3 regions of the Streptomyces sp. NPDC001292 genome follow, and region 1 is predicted to be linked to each of the others. Evidence: predicted binding sites of a transcription regulator. Region 1 holds the regulator's gene; each other region holds the start of a gene.
The links. The regulator HrcA, encoded in region 1, represses chaperone genes, less so after heat shock. The targets are predictions, from matches to a motif close to TTNGCACTCNGNNNNNCNGAGTGCNAA.

Region 1 (7,333 bases):
TCAACCTGGACCTGATCTACGGCACCCCCGGCGAGTCCGACGACGACTGGCGGGCCTCGCTGGACGCGGCCCTCGGCGCCGGCCCCGACCATGTCTCGGCGTACGCCCTGATCGTGGAGGAGGGCACCCGGCTCGCCCGCCGGATCCGGCGCGGGGAGATCCCGATGACGGACGACGACGTGCACGCCGACCGCTACCTGATCGCGGAGGAGACGCTGGCCGCGGCGGGCTTCGAGTGGTACGAGGTGTCCAACTGGGCGACCTCGGAAGCGGGCCGCTGCCTGCACAACGAGCTGTACTGGCGCGGCGCCGACTGGTGGGGCGCGGGACCCGGCGCGCACAGCCACGTGGGGGGCGTGCGGTGGTGGAACGTGAAGCATCCCGGGGCGTACGCGGCGGCCCTGGCGGACGGCCGCTCCCCGGGCGCCGGCCGGGAAGTCCTCACCGAGGAGGACCGCCGGGTGGAGCGCATCCTGCTGGAACTGCGGCTGCGGGAGGGCGTCCCGCTGGACCTGCTGCGCCCGGACGGCCTGGCCGCGTCCCGGCGTGCGCTGTCCGACGGGCTGCTCCAGGAGGGGCCGTACGAGGCGGGGCGCGCCGTGCTCACCCTGCGGGGCCGGCTGCTGGCGGACGCGGTGGTGCGGGACCTGGTGGACTGAGGCACCCGGCGCGGGCCCCGGCGGAGTACGCCCGCCGCGGCTACGCGGGCGGGACGGTGACGAAGTCGATCAACTGTTCGACCCGGCCCAGCAGCTCCGGTTGCAGGTCCTTGTAGGACCGCACGTGGGACAGGATCCGCTGCCAGGCCGCGCCCGTGTTCTCCGGCCAGCCCAGGGCGCGGCACACACCCGTCTTCCAGTCCTGGCCGCGGGGCACGCGGGGCCAGGACTCGATCGCCAGCGAGGACGGCTTCACGGCCTCCCAGACGTCGATGTACGGGTGGCCGACCACCAAGGCGTGCTCGCTGGTCACCGACTCGGCGATGCGCCACTCCTTGCTGCCGGGAACCAGGTGGTCCACGAGGACGCCGAGGCGGGCGTCCGGACCGGGCGCGAACGCCTCGGCGATCGCCGGCAGGTCGTCGACGCCCTCCAGGTACTCCACGACCACCCCCTCGACGCGCAGGTCGTCGCCCCAGACCTTCTCGACCAGTTCGGCGTCGTGCCGGCCCTCGACGTAGATGCGCCCGGCGCGGGCCACGCGCGCGCGTGCCTCGGGCACGGCGACCGAACCGGATGCCGTACGGGTGGGCCGTACCGGACCGGACGACGGCTTCACCAGGGTGACCACCCGGCCCTCCAGCAGGAAGCCGCGCGGCGCCAGCGGGAACACCCGGTGCTTGCCGAAACGGTCCTCCAGCGTCACCGTGCCCGCCTCGCAGCGGATCACCGCCCCGCAGAAGCCGGTCCCGGGCTCCTCCACCACCAGACCCGGCTCGGCGGAAACCTCCGGCACGGCCCGGGGCTTCTTCCAGGGAGGGGTGAGGTCGGGCGAATACTGGCGCATTCGAGTGACGATATGGACAGGCCCGTGTCCGATCAGCGCGACACGCCGAAGCGCGCGGCCAGGGCGTCCCGCTGGGCGCGGACGAAGGCGGCGTCCACCACCGCTCCGTGACCGGGGACGTACAGGGCGTCCTCGTCGCCGAGCGCCAGGAGCCGGTCGAGGGCGGCGGGCCACCGGGACGGCACGGCGTCCGGGCCCGCCTGGGGTGCGCCGGACTCCTCGACCAGGTCCCCGCAGAACACCACCGGCGGCTCGCCCGGCACCACCACCGCGAGGTCGTGCGCCGTGTGGCCCGGACCCACGTTCACCAGCAGCGCCTCCCGCCCGCCGCCGAGCGGGAGGGTCAGCCGGTCGTCGACCTCGCGGCCGGGCCGCACCAGCGCGTCCGCCGCGTCCCGCGCCGCCCGCGCGTCCAGCCCGTGGCGCACCGCGTCCGCGCGCAGCTCCTCGCGCCCGCCGATGAACACCGCGGCGGCGCCCGCGGCGGCGAACACCTCCGCGCCGCTGAACTCCGCCGCCCCGAAGACATGGTCGAAGTGCGGGTGGGTGAGCGCGAGAAGTGTCACACGGCCACCGGAGAGCTCCCGCGCTCGCGCGCGCAACAGCGCGCCCTCCGCACGGCTCGACCCCGCGTCGACCATCAGCGCGGCGTCCGCCCCCACGACCAGCCCGGCCGTGCAGTCCCACACCGGGAGGCGGCACCGCCCGACCCCGTCCGCCAGCCGTTCCCATTCCAGTTCTTCAGGAGGTTCTTCCCGGGGTTCCTCCCGCGCAGCCGTCATACGGCGACGCTAGCGGGGATCGGCCGGGTACGACATCCCGGCCGATCCCGGGTGATCCCGGTCCCGACCTCGCAGGCTGTCGCGGCCCGGCCTTGCCGGGGGCGTACCCGGCGGCCGTACACTGGGCCGGGTAGAGCTGGCACTCGTATGCGCAGAGTGCCAGGCGGGTGGCCGAGGAACGACCCTGGAGGTGTGCGCGATGCTCAGCGAGCGGCGGCTTCAGGTGTTGCGCGCCATCGTCCAGGACTACGTCGGCACCGAGGAGCCGGTGGGCTCCAAGGCCCTCACCGAGCGGCACAGCCTGGGCGTGTCACCGGCCACGGTCCGCAACGACATGGCGGCCCTGGAGGACGAGGGCTACATCGCCCAGCCGCACACCAGTGCCGGCCGCATCCCCACCGACAAGGGGTACCGCCTGTTCGTCGACAAGCTGGCCGAGGTCAAGCCGATGACCGCGCCCGAGCGGCGCGCCATCCAGAACTTCCTCGAAGGCGCCGTCGACCTCGACGACGTGGTGGCCCGCACGGTGCGGCTGCTCGCCCAGCTGACCCGGCAGGTCGCCGTGGTGCAGTACCCGTCGCTGACCCGTTCCACCGTGCGGCACGTGGAGCTGCTGTCTCTCGCGCCCGCGCGCGTGATGCTCGTGCTGATCACGGACACCGGCCGGGTCGAGCAGCGGATGGTCGACTGCCCGGCGCCCTTCGGGGAGACCTCCCTGGCCGACCTGCGGGCGCGGCTGAACAGCCGGGTCGCGGGCCGCCGGTTCACGGACGTGCCCCACCTCGTGGAGGACCTGCCCGACGGCTTCGACGCCGAGGACCGGGGCACCGTCTCGACCGTGCTGTCCACCCTGCTGGAGACGCTCGTCGAGGAGAACGAGGAGCGGCTGGTCATCGGCGGCACCGCCAACCTCACCCGCTTCGCGCACGACTTCCCGCTCACGATCCGGCCCGTCCTGGAGGCGCTGGAGGAGCAGGTCGTGCTGCTGAGGCTGCTCGGTGAGATGCAGAATCCGGGCATGACCGTGCGCATCGGTCACGAGAACGCCCACGAAGGACTCAACTCCACGTCCATCGTGTCGGTCGGCTACGGTTCGGGCGGCGAGGCAGTGGCCAAGCTCGGCGTGGTCGGACCGACCCGCATGGATTACCCGGGAACGATGGGAGCGGTACGCGCAGTGGCACGGTACGTCGGACAGATCCTGGCGGAGTCGTAGGTGGCCACGGACTACTACGCCGTTCTCGGCGTGCGCCGTGACGCGTCGCAGGAAGAGATCAAGAAGGCCTTCCGGCGGCTCGCGCGCGAGCTGCACCCGGACGTCAACCCGGATCCGAAGACCCAGGAGCGGTTCAAGGAGATCAACGCCGCCTACGAGGTGCTCTCCGACCCGCAGAAGAAGCAGGTCTACGATCTCGGCGGCGACCCCCTCTCGCAGGCCGGCGCGGCCGGCGCGAGCGGCTTCGGAGCCGGTTCCTTCGGGAACTTCTCCGACATCATGGACGCCTTCTTCGGTACGGCGTCGCAGCGCGGACCGCGTTCGCGCACGCGCCGGGGCCAGGACGCGATGATCCGGCTCGAGGTCGAGCTGGACGAGGCGGCCTTCGGCACCACGAAGGACATCCAGGTCGACACGGCCGTCGTCTGCAACACGTGCAGCGGCGAGGGCGCGGCCCCGGGCACCACCGCGCAGACGTGCGACATGTGCCGCGGCCGGGGTGAGGTCTCGCAGGTCACCCGGTCCTTCCTGGGCCAGGTCATGACGTCGCGTCCGTGCCCGCAGTGCCAGGGCTTCGGCACGGTGGTCCCCACCCCGTGCCCGGAGTGCGCCGGAGACGGGCGCATCCGCGCCCGCCGCACCCTGACCGTGAAGATCCCGGCCGGTGTCGACAACGGCACGCGCATCCAGCTCGCGGGCGAGGGCGAGGTCGGCCCCGGCGGCGGTCCGGCCGGCGATCTGTACGTCGAGATCCACGAGCTGCCGCACTCGACCTTCCAGCGGCGCGGCGACGACCTGCACTGCACGGTCACGATCCCGATGACCGCGGCGGCCCTCGGCACCAAGGTGCCGCTGGAGACCCTGGATGGCCTGGAGGAGGTCGACATCCGCCCGGGCACCCAGTCCGGCCAGTCGATCCCGCTGCACGGCCGGGGCGTCACGCACCTGCGCGGCGGCGGCCGGGGCGACCTCGTCGTCCACGTCGAGGTCCAGACCCCGACCAAGCTCGACCCCGAGCAGGAACGCCTGCTTCGCGAGCTGGCCAAGCTGCGCGGCGAGGAACGTCCACAGGGCCAGTTCCAGCCGGGGCAGCAAGGCCTGTTCTCGCGGTTGAAGGATGCCTTCAACGGGCGTTGACGCGGGGGCTTGGGGCCGGCCGGGGGCTCGGGGGTCGTCCCCCGGGCAGGCACAGTCAGCCGGGGCAGCAAGGCCTGTTCTCGCGGTTGAAGGATGCCTTCAACGGGCGTTGACGCGGGGGCTTGGGGCCGGCCGGGGGCTCGGGGGCGTTCCGGAGGGGATTCCTCTGACATATGCCAGAGGTCGCCCGGGTTCGGACTCGTCAGGAGGACGTGACAACATGCCGTCATGTCCTCCGCACTGACCGATCTCTTCCCGCACCCGATCGTGCAGGCGCCGATGGCGGGCGGGCCCGCGGTGCCGCCGCTCGCCGCGGCGGTGTCTGATGCCGGCGGACTCGGGTTCCTCGCCGCCGGTTACAAGACCGCCGACGGCATGTACCAGGAGATCAAGCAGCTGCGCGGTCTGACCGCCCGCCCCTTCGGCGTCAACGTGTTCATGCCGCAGCCGGAGAGCGCCGAGACCGGCGCCGTCGACCTCTACGCCCACCAGCTCGCCGGCGAACCCGGCTGGTACGAGACCGAACTCGGCGATCCGGACTCCGGACGCGACGACGGCTACGACGCCAAGCTCGCCGTGCTCCTGGACAACCCGGTGCCGGTGGTCTCCTTCCACTTCGGCGTGCCCGCCCGCGAGGTCGTGGACTCCCTGCACCGGGTCGGCACCTTCGTTTTCGCCACCGCCACCACCGCCGAGGAGGCGCTCGCCGTGGACCGGTCGGGCGCGGACGCGGTGATCGCCCAGGGCGTGGAGGCCGGCGGCCACCAGGGCACCCACCGCGACCTGCCGGAGCGGGACGGCGCCGGGATCGGCGTGCTCTCGCTCGTCGCGCAGATCCGTGAGACGGTCGCCCTGCCGATCATCGCCACGGGCGGCATCATGCGCGGCAGCCAGATCGCCGCCGTGCTCGCGGCGGGCGCCGGCGCCGCCCAGCTCGGCACGGCCTTCCTCGCCACCCCGGAGTCCGGCGCGCACGACCTGCACAAGCAGGCACTGACCGACCCGGTGTTCCCGCGTACGGAGCTGACCCGGGCGTTCTCCGGGCGGCCGGCCCGCGGACTGGTCAACCGCTTCATGCGGGAGCACGGCCCGTACGCGCCCGCCGCCTACCCGGAGGTCCACCACCTCACCGCCCCGCTGCGCAAGGCGGCCGCCAAGGCGAATGACGCGCAGGGCATGGCGCTGTGGGCGGGCCAGGGCCACCGGATGGCCCGCGACCTGCCCGCCGGGCAGCTGGTGGAGGTGCTGGTCGCCGAACTCGACGCGGCACGCGCGGCGTTGGCGGCCGGTTTGGCGGCAGGAGGTGACGCGCGATGACCGCGCCGGTGTTCGTCGTGGACGAACTGAAGGGCATCACAACGGAGTTCGTGCTGGACGGCCCCGAGGGGCGGCACGCGGTCTCGGTCAAGCGGCTGCGGCCGGGCGAGGACGTGGTGCTCACCGACGGCCGCGGTCGCTGGATCGAGGGCGTGGTCAAGGCCGCCGAGGGCAAGGACCGGCTGGTGATCGCGGACCTGGCGGCCCTCGTCGAGGAACCGCCGGAGTCCCCCCGTATCACCGTCGTCCAGGCCCTGCCCAAGGGCGACCGCGGCGAACTCGCCGTGGAGACCATGACCGAGGTCGGCGTGGACGCGATCGTGCCGTGGGCCGCGTCCCGCTGCATCACGCAGTGGAAGGGCGATCGGGGTCTGAAGGCGCTCGGCAAGTGGCGCTCGACCGCCCGCGAGGCCGGCAAGCAGTCCCGCAGGGTGCGCTTCCCCGAGGTCGCGGACGCGGCGACGACCAAGCAGGTTGCGGCACTTCTGGCCGGAGCCGACTTCGCCGCCGTGCTCCACGAGAGCGGCGAGGAACGCCTGGCCACCGCCGAACTCCCCGCACAGGGCGAGATCGTGCTGGTCGTCGGCCCCGAAGGCGGGGTCTCCCCCGAGGAGTTGGCGCAGTTCCGGGACGCGGGGGCGAAGGCGTACGTGCTCGGCCCCACCGTGCTGCGCACCTCGACCGCCGGTACGGCGGCGGCCGCCCTGCTGCTGGGCCGTACCGGCCGCTGGTCCTGACCGGCAGGGCACGCCCCGCGGCCGGCCGAATGAGTGCTGGCGCGCGGCGCGCGCGTGGCCGTATGCGCTCTACCGCCCCGGGCGCGGCGGTGGCAGGCTGCCGTACATGGGGGCATTGAGGCGGATTCGGCACCTGTCGCACGGGCGGCGGGTGAGGGCCGTGGCGGTGCTCGCGGTGGTCGCCGCGGGCGGGGCCGTCGCATGTGATCCCGGCGGGCTCAGCGCCGCGTCGGCGGCGTACACGACCGACAGGACGGCGACGGCGGAGTTGAACCGGCGGCATGCTTCGGTGAGTTGGCTCAGCTGCACGGGCAGGGACGACGGCGGCCGGACCCGCACGGCGGGGAACCCGACGCCGTCCGCGTCCGAGACCACCGTGGTCTCCGTGGACTGCCAGGGGCAGACGAAGGACGGCCGGAAGATCACCGTCACCGGGAAGGTCACCCGGGCCGTCGACGGAGCCTGCGTGCGCGGGGACCTGACCGCCAAGGTGGGCGGCAGGGTGTGGTTCCACGTGCGCGGCCTCGGCGACTGCGACGCCACGACCGGTCCGACGTTCCGGCCGGCCGTCACCTACCGGCCGACCCACGGGCAGCCGGAGCCGGGGGTCACGGTGACCGTCACGCGGACGATCTGGT
Region 2 (7,333 bases), on a different contig from region 1:
AGGTCGCCGTACTCGCCGGTGGCGGCGTTGTAGCCGCTGCCCTTCTCCAGCTCCGCCACCTTGGAGACGATGACGTAGCCCTCGAGGCCGGCGTTCTCGGCGATCCAGCGCAGCGGCTCGACGGCGGCGCGGCGGACGACCGCGACACCCGTGGCCTCGTCGCCGGTCTTGCCGAGGTTGTCCTCCAGGACCTTCACGGCGTGGACGAGCGCGGAGCCACCACCGGAGACGATGCCCTCCTCGACCGCGGCGCGGGTCGCGGAGATGGCGTCCTCCAGACGGTGCTTCCTCTCCTTCAGCTCCACCTCGGTGGCGGCGCCGACCTTGATCACGCACACGCCGCCGGCCAGCTTCGCGAGGCGCTCCTGGAGCTTCTCGCGGTCCCAGTCGGAGTCGGTGTTCTCGATCTCGGCCTTGATCTGGGAGACGCGGCCCTCCACGTCCTCCTTCTTGCCGGCGCCGTCGACGATCGTGGTGTCGTCCTTGGTGACGGTGACGCGGCGGGCGGAGCCGAGGACGTCCAGACCGGCCTGGTCGAGCTTGAGGCCGACCTCCTCGGAGATGACGGTGGCGCCGGTGAGGACCGCCATGTCCTGGAGCATCGCCTTGCGGCGGTCGCCGAAGCCGGGGGCCTTGACGGCCACGGCGTTGAACGTGCCGCGGATCTTGTTGACGACCAGGGTCGACAGGGCCTCGCCCTCGACGTCCTCGGCGATGATCAGCAGCGGCTTCGAGGCGTTGGCCTGGATGATCTTCTCGAGGAGCGGGAGCAGGTCCGCGATCGCGGAGATCTTGCCCTGGTGGATCAGGATGTACGGGTCGTCGAGGACGGCCTCCATGCGCTCCTGGTCCGTGACGAAGTACGGCGACAGGTAGCCCTTGTCGAAGGCCATGCCCTCGGTGAAGTCCAGCTCCAGACCGAAGGTGTTGGACTCCTCGACGGTGATGACGCCGTCCTTGCCGACCTTGTCCATCGCCTCGGCGATCAGCTCGCCGACCTGCTGGTCCTGGGCGGACAGCGCGGCAACGGCGGCGATGTCGGACTTCTCGTCGATCGGACGGGCCGAGGCGTGCAGGTCGTCGGAGACGGCCTTGACCGCGGCGTCGATGCCCTTCTTCAGCGCGGCCGGGGAGGCGCCCGCGGCGACGTTCTTCAGGCCCTCGCGCACGAGCGCCTGGGCGAGCACGGTGGCGGTGGTGGTGCCGTCACCCGCGATGTCGTTGGTCTTGGTCGCCACCTCCTTCACCAGCTGGGCGCCGAGGTTCTCGTACGGGTCCTCGATCTCGACCTCACGGGCGATGGTGACGCCGTCGTTGGTGATGGTGGGCGCGCCGAACTTCTTGTCGATGACGACGTTGCGGCCCTTGGGGCCGATCGTCACCTTGACCGTGTCGGCAAGCTTGTTGACGCCGCGCTCGAGGGCGCGACGGGCGTCCTCGTCGAACTTCAGGATCTTCGCCATGGCAGCGGGAGCCCTCTCGAAATCTGGTGGTAAGACACTGCGCCCCGGGCGCCCGGCTTCTTATCGGTCGCGGGGGCCAGGGGCGCAGCTCAAGCAGAATTGCTTCGGCTTCGTGAAGAAGCGGGTGAACTACTTCTCGATGATCGCGAGGACGTCGCGAGCCGAGAGGACGAGGTACTCCTCGTTGTTGTACTTCACCTCGGTGCCGCCGTACTTGCTGTAGAGCACGACGTCACCGACCTTCACGTCGAGCGGAAGACGGTTGCCGTCCTCGAAGCGGCCCGGGCCCACGGCCAGGACGACGCCCTCCTGGGGCTTCTCCTTGGCGGTGTCCGGGATGACCAGGCCAGAGGCCGTGGTCTGCTCGGCGTCCAGCGGCTGGACCACGATGCGGTCCTCGAGCGGCTTGATGGCAACCTTGGTGCTGGCGGTCGTCACGATCCGACCTCCCCCTTCGGAGATCTCACGGGGTTAACTGTCTGAGGTGGCGACCAGGTCGATCCGTCGTCGCGGGTGCCGGACCTGCCCGTCGCTTTGTTGGCACTCTCCAGGGGGGAGTGCCAGACCTGAGACTATGACCGTCGTTAGCACTCGGTCAAGCGGAGTGCCAATTGCCTCGTGGCGCGTCGGGTGTGGGGCGCTTGGGGGAACGCGTGTTCAAGGTGCTGTGGGTCTGTGTGGGCGGCCCTGGGGCCGCTGCCCCCAGACCCCCGCTTCGACCTCGCCCTCAAGCGCCGGACCGGCTGCTCGATGCCGGACTCGGCTGAAAGCCTCAGCCCAGAGATAGTCCCGCCTGAGCTCAGAGATAGTCCTGCAGGCGGCCCACCGTCAGGCCCTCCTCCTGGATTCTGCGGAGCAGGCGGGTCGTGCGGTCGCGCAGGGGTGGGCCGTCGAGGTCGTCGTCGTCCGAGGCGACGAGGAGGATGTCGCCGGGGCGCAGTTCGTGGGGGCCGTGGGTGAAGCGCAGGCCGGTGTCGGTCGTGGCGCCGCGCCACCGCACGACCGCCGAGACCCCGCAGTCGGCGGCGGCGCGCAGGGTCGTCATGTCGTACCGGCCGTAGGGCGGGCGGAAGAGGCGGGGGCTGACGCCGAAGCGGGCGCGGATCTTGTCCCGCTGGCCGCAGATCTCGGCGCGCTGGCCCGCGTAGGGCAGACCGCGCAGCGAGGGGTGGTCCAGGGTGTGGTTCTGGAGGTCCGCGCCGACCGACATCAGGCGCGCGAAGTGCCCGTACCCCGGTCCGACGACACTGTCCGTGAGGAACATGCTGACCGGCAGCCGCAGTTCACGGACCATGTCGACGAACCGCGGATCCTTCTCCGCGCCGTCGTCGTAGGTGAGGAAGGCGACCGGGTCGGAGGTCGCGACGTGGTCCACGACCTCGGGCAGTCCGGCGGACGGGCTGGCGCCGGCGGGCCGCGGCGGACGGGCGGGCGGCTTCGGTGGCGCGGGCAGCGGCGCCGTGAGTCCCCAGCGCCGGTAGGCCTGGTCGGCCGCCGGGCTCTGCGACCGTACCCCCTGCGCCGCCTTGCGGCCGAGCCGCTCGATGGGATCGACGGACGTGGCACAGCCGGACAGCAGCGAGGCGGCGAGCAGGGCCACGGCGAGGTGCCGGGGCCTGACGGGCCGCAGTCTCACAGGTAGTCCTCCAGCCGGGCCACCGCGTACCCGTCCGCCGTGACCTTGCTCAGGAACCGGCGCATGTCGTCGGCCATCGTGCCGTTCCATTCGTTGGGACCCCGGAAGTGGGTGAGCACGATGTCGCCGGGCCGCAGCCGCTGGTCGTCCTCGCGGAACTCCCAGCGGTCGACGTAGACCTCCTCGTTCCAGATGGGCGCGTACTCGATGCCGCAGGACTTGGCGGCGCGCAGGGTGTCCTGGTTGTAGTTGCCGTAGGGCGGGCGGAACATCTTCGGGCGCTTGCCGAACCGCTCCTGCATGATGTCCTGCATACCGCAGATCTCGCGCTTCTGCTCCTCGTAGGACAGGCCCGGCAGGTAGGGGTGGTGCAGGGTGTGGTTGTTGAGGGTGACCCCGGAGGCCTGCATCTTCCAGAAGTAGCCGTAGTCGTCCTTGATGAGGTCGTCGCTGAGGAACACCGTGTACGGGATCTTCAGGTCGCGCATCATCCGCAGGAATTCCGGGTCCTTCTCCGCTCCGTCGTCGATGGTGAGGAAGACGACCTTGTCCTTGGTGGGGACCGTGGTGAAGACCGGGGGCAGGTTCCAGTCCTCCTGATGTTTCACCTCGAAACCCGCGCGGGCGGTGGCCTTCGGTTTCGTCGTGGGCGGCTGCGGGGGGATCAGCGGGACCTGCTCCAGACCCCAGCGCTTGGTGGCGGCCACCCGCTGCGCGTGGGAGGTGTGCAGGCGGTCGGCGTAGGAGCCGAGGGCGGGGGCGGGGGGCGCCTGGGGGCGCTGCTGGCCGGGGGCCGGGCGCACCTGCGCCGCCTCCGGCTGCGCGCAGCCGGAGGCGAGGGCGGCGACGGCGAGCACCGCGAGCCCGCCGCGGATCCGGGCCCTGCGACTCGGGAACCTTTCAGGACCCTTTTTGTCATTTTGTACTACTAGCCTCATGGCGCCGGATCCTCGCAGGCCACCGCCCCGAACACGGGGCGACACCGCGACCGGAGGCACACCATCCACCGACTGGCCGACAATGAGCCGGTGAACGACCACCTCCACGCCTTCGCCTCGCTGCTCACCCCCGAGGGCCGCGCCCTCCTCGACGAGGTGCGCGGCACCGAACCCGCCGACGAACTCGCCGTCGCCACCCGGCTGCGCCGTGAGCACCCCGCCGAACTGGTGTCGGCGGCGCTCGGCCAGGCCCGGCTGCGGCAGCGGGCGGCCGCGAAGTTCGGGGTCGAGGACGCGGGGCGGATGTTCTTCACGCCGAACGGGGTGGAGCAGTCGACGCGGGCGAGCGTGGCGGCCTACCGGGCGGGCCGGCTGCGGGAGTCGGGGGTGACCTCGGTCGCCGACCTGTGCTGCGGGATCGGCGGCGACGCGATCGCCCTCGCCCGCGCCGGGATCCGGGTCCTCGCCGTGGACCGGGACCCGCTGACCGCCGCCACGGCCCGCGCGAACGCCGAGGCGCTCGGGTTGGCGGACCTGATCGAGGTACGGGAGGCGGACGTCACGGAGGTCGGCACGGCGTCGTACGACGCGGTGTTCGTGGATCCGGCCCGGAGGGTGGGCGCAGGAAGGGGTGGCGGCCGGGCGACGGGCGGGCGGATCTTCGACCCCGAGGCGTACTCGCCGCCGCTGTCCTGGGCCGTCGGCGCCGCGCTCCGGGCGCCCCGCGCGGCCCTGAAGATCGCCCCCGGCATCCCGCACGAGATGATCCCGCCGCAGGCCGAGGCCGAGTGGATCTCCGACGGCGGGGACGTGAAGGAGGCGGTGCTGTGGTTCGGCACCGAGCCGGGACTGGTCCGGGCCACCCTGCTGCCTGGCCCGCGCACCCTGCGCGGCCGCGGCCTGCCCGACCCCCAGGTCCGTACCCCGGGCCGCTACCTGTACGAGCCCGACGGCGCGGTCATCCGCGCCCACCTGGTCGCCGAGGTCGCCCGGGAACTCGACGGCGGCCTGATCGACGAGACCATCGCGTACGTGACCGCCGACGAACTCCGCCCCACCCCGTACGCCACCGCCTACGAGATCACCGACCGGCTCCCCTTCAACGTCAAGAGGCTCAAGGCCCTGCTGCGGGAGCGCGAGGTGGGGACGCTGACCGTGAAGAAGCGGGGCTCGGCGGTCGAGCCGGAGGAACTGCGCAGGAAGGTCCTTGCGAAGCCGCACGGCAGGAACGCGGCGACGGTGTTCCTCACCCGGGTCGCCGGGGCGCCCACCATGCTGCTCGGCCACCCGGCGGGCTGACGCCGCTCACCGCAGCGACGTCCACAGGTCGCCGGCGTCCGGCTCCTGCGCCACCACCCGGTTGGGGTTCCACGGGGCCGTCACCACCGGCATGGTCACCGTCCTCACGTTCTGCGCCGACAGGCCCTTCAGGCTCTGGCCGAGGGTCGTGAGTTCGCCGAGCGAGTCGAGGCCGGTGTCGGTGGTCAGGCTGCCGGTCACCGCGTCGGCGACCCGGTAGAGCCCGGCGGGGTCGTCCAGCAGGCCGGAGGCGGAGATCTCCTCCAGCAGCGCCTTGACCAGCGTCTGCTGGAGGCCTATGCGGCCCAGGTCGCTGCCGTCGCCCACGCCGTGGCGGGTCCGGGCCAGGGCGAGGGCCTCGGTGCCGTTCAGGTGGTGGGTGCCCGCCTTCAGGTGCAGATGGCTCTTGTCGTCGTCGATGTCCAGCTCGGTGGTGACGGTGACCCCGCCCATCGCGTCCACCAGCTTCGCGAAGCCGGAGAAGTCGATCTCGACGTAGTGGTCCATGCGGATGCCGGTCAGCGTCTCGACCGTCTTGACCGCGCACACCGGTCCGCCCACCGAGTACGCGCTGTTGAACATGGCGTAGTTCGCCACCGCCGTGGAGCCGCCGGACTCCAGCGGGCAGGACGGGCGGGTGACCAGCGTGTCGCGCGGGATGCTCACCACGGTGGCCGAGGTCCGGCCCGCGTCGATGTGCACGATCATCGCGGTGTCGGAGCGGGCGCCCTCGCTGTCGCCGCCGCCGAGTTCCTTGTTCTGCTCGCCGCTGCGCGAGTCCGAGCCGAGGACCAGGATGTTGAGGGCCCCGCTGGGCAGGGCGGCCTTCTCGGCCGACGGTGCCGTACGCGGCCCGGGCGGACGGTCGTCCCCGAGCGCGCTGTTGATGTCGACGCCCTTGATGTTCTGGTTCAGGTGCCAGTACGCCCAGCCCGCCGCCGCGACGCCCAGCACCAGGACGCCCGCCAGGCCGAGGCCCACGGTCTTCAGGGCCCGTGACCGCCGGCCGGCCCCTCCGCCCGCGTCCCCGCTGTCGCTGCCGCCCTGGCCCCTGTCATGTCCCCTGTTGTGTCCCCTCACGGGGAGGAACATACGTCCGACTCACGCGAAGCCCGACAGGGGGAGGCGCCCACGACCGAATTCTTCGGAAAATCTCATCTTCCCCGAAAGTTTCGGCACTTGAGCTTCACTTCGCGGGCGCCGCCGTACTGCTGCGCCCCACCGGACTCGTGGCCAGCTCCACCCGGGTCGCCACCGGCGTGTCCTCCTCGCGCCCGAGGTCCAGGACCCGCTTCGCCGCCGCCTCGGCCATCTCCGTCAGCGGCCGGCGCACGGTCGTCAGCGGCGGCCCGCCCCAGCGCGCCACCGGCAGGTCGTCGAAGCCGACCACGCTCAGGTCCTCCGGGACGCGCAGGCCCAGTTCGCGCACCGCCTCGTAGACGCCGAGCGCCTGGAGGTCGTTGCCCGCGAAGACGGCGGTCGGCCGGTCCTCGCGGCGCAGCAGCTTCGCAGGTGACCGCGGCCCCCGCGCACCGCCGCCGCCACTGGTCCAGGCGCCCGAACCCGCCGGCCGGCCTCGGCTCGGTCATCTGGCCGGTCGTCGTGATCGTCCCGATCTACGCGATGATCTCGACCTCGCTGACCCGGCAGGACCAGGTGCTGGGCAACGCCCTCGGCCCACCCGAGCACCCGACCCTGGAGAACTACAACACCGGCCTGCACAGCGGCTTCGGCCACCTCCTCGCCAACACGACGACCGTCGCGGCGGCGGTGGCCATCGTCCTCGTGCTGTGCGTCCCGCTCGCCCACGTCGCCGTCCGTACCCGCAGCTTCTGGTCGGGCGCGGCCTTCCGCATGTTCCTGCCCGGGATCGCGATCCCCGCCCAGGCGGTCGTGGTCCCGCTCGACCTGGTGATCGCCAAGCTGAACCTCTACGACAGGCCGCTCGCGGTCCGGGTGGGAGGGTGGGAAAGCGGGGGTGAAGGGGGCGGAGCCCC
Region 3 (7,333 bases), on a different contig from region 1:
TCGGCGTCGCTCAGCGCGGCGCACACCCACACCGCGCCCGCCTCCGGGCCGATCGCGGAGAGCCCGGACACCAGCCCTCCGCCTCCGCGCCGGGAGTGGAGCGAGCCGTCCTCGCCCACCTCGTACGAAACCGGGCCGCGGTTGGACGCGACCAGCACCTCGGCACCGTGCGTTGAAGCCATACGCCTCAACCTAGCCCGGCCCCGAAACGCTCAAACGTACGGTTCCGCTTCGTAGCCGGCGACAGGCGGGCGAGACCCGTCTTTCACGCCACCTGCCGGGCCGCGTACTCCGCGATCTCGGCCATCGGCGGACGCTCCTCGGTGTCCACGCGGTACGTCCGCGGCTCGAAGCCCTTCTCGCCGCGCTCGAACTGGGTGAGCCAGGGGCGCACGAGGTGGCCCCGGGCCAGGCGCAGCTGGGCGGTGCGGTAGATCGCGGCGGCCATCCGGCCGAGCGCCTGCCCGTCCTGGTGCCGGTGCCTGCGCACCCCGACGTCGACCTGGGCGAGCGCGTCCAGGCCCACCAGGTGCAGCGCGTCGACCAGCATGCCCAGCTCGACGCCGTAGCCGACCGGGAAGGGCAGCTGTTCGAGCAGCGAGCGGCGGGCCGCGTACTCGCCGCCGAGCGGCTGCACGAAGCCGGCCAGCTGCGGCCAGTGCATGTTGAGCAGCGGGCGCGCCATCAGCTCGGTGACCCGCCCGCCCTGCCCGGCCGCGGCCGAGGCGGAGGCCTGCCCGCCGGGCACGGTGAAGGGGCGGTCGTACATCGCCTTGACCAGGTCGACGTCGCGTTCGGTGAGCAGCGGGCCCACGATGCCGGTGACGAAGTCGGAGGAGAACTCCCGCAGATCGGCGTCGACGAAGCAGATGACGTCCCCGCGGGTGACGAGCAGGGAGCGCCACAGGACCTCGCCCTTGCCCGGCACCGCCGGCAGCCGCGGCAGGATCTCGTCGCGGCGCACCACCCGGGCGCCCGCGGCGGCCGCCACCTCGAAGGTGCGGTCGGTGGAGCCCGAGTCGACGACGACGATCTCGTCGACGAGCGGCGCCCGCTCCACGAGGTCGCGGCGGATCACCGTGACGATGTCGCCGACCGTCGCCTCCTCGTTCAGCGCGGGCAGCACCACGGAGACCGACTGACCGGTGCGCTGCTTGGCCGCCAGGATCTGGTGGAGTGGCCGGTCGGCCACGGACCAGGAGCGGGTGGCCAGCCAGCGCTCGACTTCTTCCAGCACGGTCAGCGGCTCCTCACTGTTGTCTCGCGCTTCGGACGACTGACTCAACCGTCCTGGCCTTCCGTTACAGTCTGAACAACGCGGACGACCATCCCATGCCGGGGGTCACCACCGCGCCACAACCGAATACAGCTCATCCAGAGGGGCAGAGGGACACGGCCCGATGAAGCCCCGGCAACCCTCCAGCCGGTTCTCGTATCGACTGCTGTGCGAGCGCAGCCGATCGTCTTCGCGAGGCTCCCGGCTAGGGAAGGTGCCAAATCCGTCTCACGGCGAGATGCGTCGTGAGGAAGATGAGGAGAAAGGGCCTCGCCTCACATGGCTGTGCAGACCGTTGCAAGCAGCACCGACTCCACCGTAGACCTCGGCCCCGCCGCGGCGCTGAGCTGCCGGGAGTGCGGTCACCGCGTCCCCCTCGGCCCGGTCTTCGCCTGCGAGGAGTGTTTCGGCCCGCTGGAGATCGCCTACGACTTCTCGGCCTACGACACCGAGGAGCTGCGCAAGAGGATCGAGGCGGGCCCCGCGAACATCTGGCGCTACGCGCCGCTGCTGCCCGTCCCCGCGGACGTCGCAGGCAAGCCGAACCTGAACCCGGGCTGGACCAAGCTCGTCCGGGCCGACCGCCTCGCCCGCGAACTGGGGGTGACCGGCGGGCTGTACGTGAAGGACGACTCCGGAAACCCGACGCACTCCTTCAAGGACCGTGTGGTCGCCCAGGCGCTGGAGGCGGCCCGCGCCTTCGGCTTCACCACGCTCTCCTGCTCCTCGACCGGCAACCTGGCCGGCGCCGTCGGCGCCGCCGCCGCCCGCGCCGGACTGCGCTCCTGCGTGTTCATCCCGCACGACCTGGAGCAGGGCAAGGTCGTGATGGCCGCGATCTACGGCGGCGAACTCGTCGGCATCGAGGGCAACTACGACGACGTGAACCGGTTCTGCTCCGAGCTGATCGGCGATCCGGCCGGCGAGGGCTGGGGCTTCGTCAACGTCAACCTGCGGCCGTACTACGCCGAGGGCTCCAAGACGCAGGCGTACGAGATCTGCGAGCAGCTCGGCTGGAAGCTGCCGGACCAGATCGTCGTCCCGATCGCCTCGGGCTCCCAGCTCACCAAGGTCGACAAGGGCCTGCGGGAACTGATCGAGCTCGGACTGGTCGAGGACAAGCCGTACAAGATCTTCGGCGCCCAGGCCGAGGGCTGCTCGCCGGTGTCCACCGCCTTCAAGGCCGGCCACGACGTCGTACGGCCGCAGAAGCCCGACACGATCGCCAAGTCGCTGGCGATCGGCAACCCGGCCGACGGCCCGTACGTCCTGGACATCGCGCGCCGGACCGGCGGCGCGGTGGAGGACGTGACCGACGAGCAGGTCGTCGACGCGATCAAGCTGCTGGCGCGGACCGAGGGCATCTTCGCCGAGACGGCAGGCGGTGTGACGGTCGGCGTGACGAAGAAGCTGGTCGAGAACGGCGTCCTCGACCCGACGAAGACCACCGTCGTCCTCAACACCGGCGACGGGCTGAAGACGCTGGACGCGGTGGCCGGCACCGGCCTGACCGCGACGATCCGTCCGACCCTGGACTCCTTCCGAGAGGCTGGCCTGGCATGAGCGTGACCGTCCGTATCCCCACCATCCTGCGCACCTACACCGGCGGCCGGGCCGAGGTGAGCGCCGAGGGCGCGACCCTCTCCGAGGTCATCTCGGACCTGGAGAGGAACCACACGGGCATCGCGGCCCGGGTCCTGGACGACCAGGGCAAGCTGCGCCGCTTCGTCAACGTGTACGTCAACGACGACGACGTCCGGTTCGAGCAGGGGCTCGAGACGGCCACCCCGGAGGGCGCGGGGGTCTCGATCATCCCGGCGGTCGCCGGCGGCTGATCATTACCTTCGGTAATTCCGGTTACGCAGAGTTCACCGAGTTGCCCCCTCCGTGAGAGAAGCGGAGGGGGCAATTCCGTGGGATTGAGCGCGGTACAGTTGGGGAACGCGCCCCCGAACTCCGAATCCGGGGCCCCGGATTCCTGTCGTGGGCCCGGCAAGAAGTAGCCAAAGTCTGCGGGCCTTTTGCGGCATTTTCCTTGTTTGTGGGGCCCGACTTGCCCTGAATTCGCGTGAATTCTTCCTATATTCCGGACCGTGTACGTCCAGATTTCTCGTCCGATTGACCTGTTGCAGACGGCAGTTGGACAGATACATTCAGCCGCGGTCGACGCGTTCCGGCGCACGCCCCCGATCCACGGGGGGTGAGGTCTGACCCGGGTCCGCGAAGTGTGGATCTGTGCAAGGGCCAGTAATAGGGGAGTTGGGCATGGCTCAGGGCACCGTCAAGTGGTTCAACGCGGAGAAGGGGTACGGCTTCATCGCGGTCGACGGTGGTGCGGACGTTTTCGTCCACTACAGCGCGATCCAGATGGACGGCTACCGCACGCTGGAAGAGGGCCAGCGGGTCGAGTTCGAGATCTCGCAGGGCCAGAAGGGTCCGCAGGCCGACATGGTCCGCGTCACGGCCTGAATCGCGCGACCACCGCAAGCGACGTTCTTCTTCGGAAGGGCCCGCACCTCCGCTGCCGGGGTGCGGGCCCTTCGTCGTGTCCGCGCATCCGACCCGTCCCGGGGGCCTGGCGTACCGGCGTTCGCGGGGCTGAGTCACCCCCATCCCCCGCAGGCGCTTGCGCCAACCCGTCACCCGACCGCCACCCCTCATCGAGCCCGCTTCGCGGGCGCACCTTGCACTCGGAGGGGTCGAGTGCTAATCATTGGCGTTAGCACTCTGAAGGTGAGAGTGACAACGAAGGACCGGGTCGGTGAGGCCACGGGCCGGGTGGGGCAAGGAACCTCCGGCCGGGGCCGTCCGTCGCGGGCGCGGGCGCGGTCCGAAGTAATCACCCCCAGTCCTGGGAGGACCACTTCACATGGCCAAGATCATCGCGTTCGACGAGGAGGCGCGGCGAGGCCTCGAGCGCGGCATGAACCAGCTCGCGGACGCCGTCAAGGTGACCCTCGGCCCGAAGGGCCGCAACGTCGTCCTCGAGAAGAAGTGGGGCGCCCCCACGATCACCAACGACGGTGTCTCCATCGCCAAGGAGATCGAGCTCGAGGACCCGTACGAGAAGATCGGCGCCGAGCTGGTCAAGGAAGTCGCCAAGAAGACGGACGACGTCGCCGGTGACGGTACGACCACCGCGACCGTGCTCGCCCAGGCCCTGGTCAAGGAAGGCCTGCGCAACGTCGCCGCCGGTGCCAACCCGATGGCCCTGAAGCGCGGTATCGAGAAGGCCGTCGAGGCCGTCTCCGCCGCCCTGCTCGACCAGGCCAAGGAGGTCGAGACCAAGGAGCAGATCGCCTCCACCGCCTCCATCTCCGCCGCCGACACCCAGATCGGCGAGCTCATCGCCGAGGCCATGGACAAGGTCGGCAAGGAAGGCGTCATCACCGTCGAGGAGTCGCAGACCTTCGGTCTGGAGCTCGAGCTCACCGAGGGCATGCGCTTCGACAAGGGCTACATCTCCGCCTACTTCGCGACCGACATGGAGCGGATGGAGGCGTCGCTCGAGAACCCGTACATCCTCATCGCCAACTCCAAGATCTCCTCGGTCAAGGACCTGCTCCCGCTCCTGGAGAAGGTCATGCAGTCGGGCAAGCCGCTGCTGATCATCGCCGAGGACGTCGAGGGCGAGGCCCTGTCGACCCTGGTCGTCAACAAGATCCGCGGCACCTTCAAGTCCGTCGCCGTCAAGGCCCCGGGCTTCGGCGACCGCCGCAAGGCCATGCTCGGCGACATCGCCATCCTCACGGGCGGCGAGGTCATCTCCGAGGAGGTCGGCCTCAAGCTGGAGAACGCGACCCTGGACCTCCTGGGCCGCGCCCGCAAGGTCGTCATCACCAAGGACGAGACCACCATCGTCGACGGCGCCGGCTCCGCCGACCAGGTCGCGGGCCGCGTGAACCAGATCCGCGCCGAGATCGAGAACAGCGACTCCGACTACGACCGCGAGAAGCTCCAGGAGCGCCTGGCGAAGCTCGCCGGCGGTGTCGCGGTCATCAAGGCCGGTGCCGCCACCGAGGTGGAGCTCAAGGAGCGCAAGCACCGCATCGAGGACGCCGTGCGCAACGCCAAGGCGGCCGTCGAGGAGGGCATCGTCGCCGGTGGTGGCGTGGCCCTGCTCCAGACCACCAGCGTCTTCGAGAAGCTGGAGCTCGAGGGTGACGAGGCGACCGGCGCGCAGGCCGTGAAGCTCGCCCTGGAGGCCCCGCTCAAGCAGATCGCCGTCAACGCCGGCCTCGAGGGCGGCGTCGTGGTGGAGAAGGTCCGCAACCTCACCCCCGGCCACGGCCTGAACGCCGCGACCGGTGAGTACGTCGACCTGGTCGCCGAGGGCATCATCGACCCGGCGAAGGTGACCCGTTCCGCGCTGCAGAACGCCGCCTCCATCGCCGCGCTGTTCCTCACCACCGAGGCCGTCATCGCCGACAAGCCGGAGAAGGCCGCCGCGCCGGCCGGCGGCGGCATGCCGGGCGGTGACATGGACTTCTGATCCCCCGAGGATCGGATCCGTCCTTCACGTACCGAGGGCGGCACTCCCTGGAGACAGGGGGTGCCGCCCTCGGGCATGTTCCGGGTCACAGGTGTGGAGCGGTGGAATGCCGTGGCCGGTGGGGCAGTTGACGCCGGTGCACGGCTGATGCGCGTGCGCGCCGGCCGGTACCGACCACGATTCCGAGGAGCCCCCCACGTGACCGTCACCGCCTCCGATGACGACAGCACGTCCTCGCCCGGGACGCCATCCGGCGAGAACATCCGGGTCATCGGCGCACCGCGGCGGCGGGGCGGCCGACGGCGGCCGGTGAGCCCGCGCCCGCCGGGGCGAAGGTGCCGTAGAGCCTACGGGTTGCCCATGGGTTCGATGTCGACCCGCACGGGATGGCCCCAGACGCGCACCACCTCGTAGTCGGTGAACTCGTGCACGAGCCGGTAGGCGGGCGCGGCGCGCGGTGCCCGGCGCTGGGCGGCGATGAACAACTCGGCCTCGCGCCGGTCCCGGCGCGGGGTCCCGCACAACTGCCACTCCCGCCCGTTCCACAGCTCCGGCAGCCACCGCTGCTGGGGCTGCGGCCGGTCCTCGCGGACGCCGTAGCGGGACGGGGCGGGGGCGGCGGGCTCGGCGGCGCGGCGCGCGTACGACGCGTACGCTCCGTCGACCTCGGAGCGGCGTGCGGCCCGGCGCCGGGTCTCGCACAGCAGGCACAGGTCGGGCGCGCTCTCGTCGACGGGCCCGTTCGGATGCTCGGGGCAGCGGGTGGCGGGCGCGGTCGTCGTGACGGTCTCGTCCAGCAGGTCGAGAGCGCGCCGGAGATCCGCCTTCACCTCGTGCAGCCTGGCGTCCGGCGTCTGCGCGGAGAGCGCCTCGCCGTGCTCGCCGAGCAGACGCAGAGCCCGTCCTAGGGCGGTGAGCTGGGCGTGGTTCATGGTGTCCTCCAGCGTAGGACGCCCCGGCAGGCATGCGAGCCCCGGCCTGCCCGCTCGTGCCGCCACCGGTCCCACGCCCGTCGGCCTCAGCTCCCGGCGCGTTCCAGCGCCGCGCGCAGACGGCCGCCGGATTCCTCCAGGAGACGGGTCGCCGTGGGGCCGTCGATGTCGGCGAGAAGGGTGAGGATGGCGGTTTTCACCTCGCCGTCCGTGGCCGTCAGGGCTCGTTCGATCTCGTCGTCCGGCGCGCCCGTGGCCAGGGCGACGATGCGACGGGAGCGGGCGCGGAGCTTGTCGTTGGAGGCCCGTACGTCGACCATCAGGTTTCCGTAGGTCTTGCCCAGGCGGATCATCGTGATCGTCGAGAGCATGTTGAGGACCAGTTTCTGCGCCGTGCCGGCCTTCAGGCGGGTGGAGCCGGTGAGCAGCTCGGGGCCGACGACGACCTCGATGCCGTGCTCGGCGGCGGCCGCGAGCGCGCTGTCCGCGTTGCAGGACAGGCCGATGGTCAGGGCGCCCAGGGCGCGGGCGTGCTCCACCGCGCCGATGGCGTAGGGGGTGCGGCCGGAGGCGGAGACGCCCACCACCGTGTCGTCCGGCGTGAGGCCGAGGGCGGCGAGCGCTTCGGCCGCC

Region 2: a site for HrcA is predicted at 2,048-2,074, ahead of groES (co-chaperone GroES). Genes of this name have one in related genera too.
Region 3: a site for HrcA is predicted at 3,960-3,986, ahead of groL (chaperonin GroEL). Genes of this name have one in related genera too.

What each region holds. Positions count from the first base shown of each region.
Region 1 is NZ_JBIAXG010000001.1:227,785-235,117, forward strand. It holds gene hemW (radical SAM family heme chaperone HemW) at 1-659, shown strand, start outside; gene ACFY4A_RS00910 (DUF3097 domain-containing protein) at 700-1,506, opposite strand; gene ACFY4A_RS00915 (MBL fold metallo-hydrolase) at 1,539-2,288, opposite strand; gene hrcA (heat-inducible transcriptional repressor HrcA) at 2,488-3,504, shown strand; gene dnaJ (molecular chaperone DnaJ) at 3,505-4,641, shown strand; gene ACFY4A_RS00930 (nitronate monooxygenase) at 4,870-5,958, shown strand; gene ACFY4A_RS00935 (16S rRNA (uracil(1498)-N(3))-methyltransferase) at 5,955-6,695, shown strand; gene ACFY4A_RS00940 (hypothetical protein) at 6,802-7,333, shown strand, end outside.
Region 2 is NZ_JBIAXG010000036.1:21,137-28,469, reverse strand. It holds gene groL (chaperonin GroEL) at 1-1,463, opposite strand, end outside; gene groES (co-chaperone GroES) at 1,593-1,901, opposite strand; gene ACFY4A_RS30695 (polysaccharide deacetylase family protein) at 2,263-3,099, opposite strand; gene ACFY4A_RS30690 (polysaccharide deacetylase family protein) at 3,096-4,037, opposite strand; gene ACFY4A_RS30685 (methyltransferase domain-containing protein) at 4,128-5,336, shown strand; gene ACFY4A_RS30680 (LCP family protein) at 5,343-6,428, opposite strand; partial or broken gene ACFY4A_RS30675 (substrate-binding domain-containing protein) at 6,523-6,846, opposite strand; gene ACFY4A_RS30670 (hypothetical protein) at 6,849-7,333, shown strand, end outside.
Region 3 is NZ_JBIAXG010000010.1:121,233-128,565, forward strand. It holds gene ACFY4A_RS14130 (trehalose-6-phosphate synthase) at 1-182, opposite strand, end outside; gene ACFY4A_RS14135 (glucosyl-3-phosphoglycerate synthase) at 266-1,237, opposite strand; SAM riboswitch class I at 1,368-1,537, shown strand; gene thrC (threonine synthase) at 1,556-2,839, shown strand; gene ACFY4A_RS14145 (MoaD/ThiS family protein) at 2,836-3,111, shown strand; gene ACFY4A_RS14150 (cold-shock protein) at 3,542-3,745, shown strand; gene groL (chaperonin GroEL) at 4,146-5,768, shown strand; gene ACFY4A_RS14160 (hypothetical protein) at 6,116-6,700, opposite strand; gene murQ (N-acetylmuramic acid 6-phosphate etherase) at 6,787-7,333, opposite strand, start outside.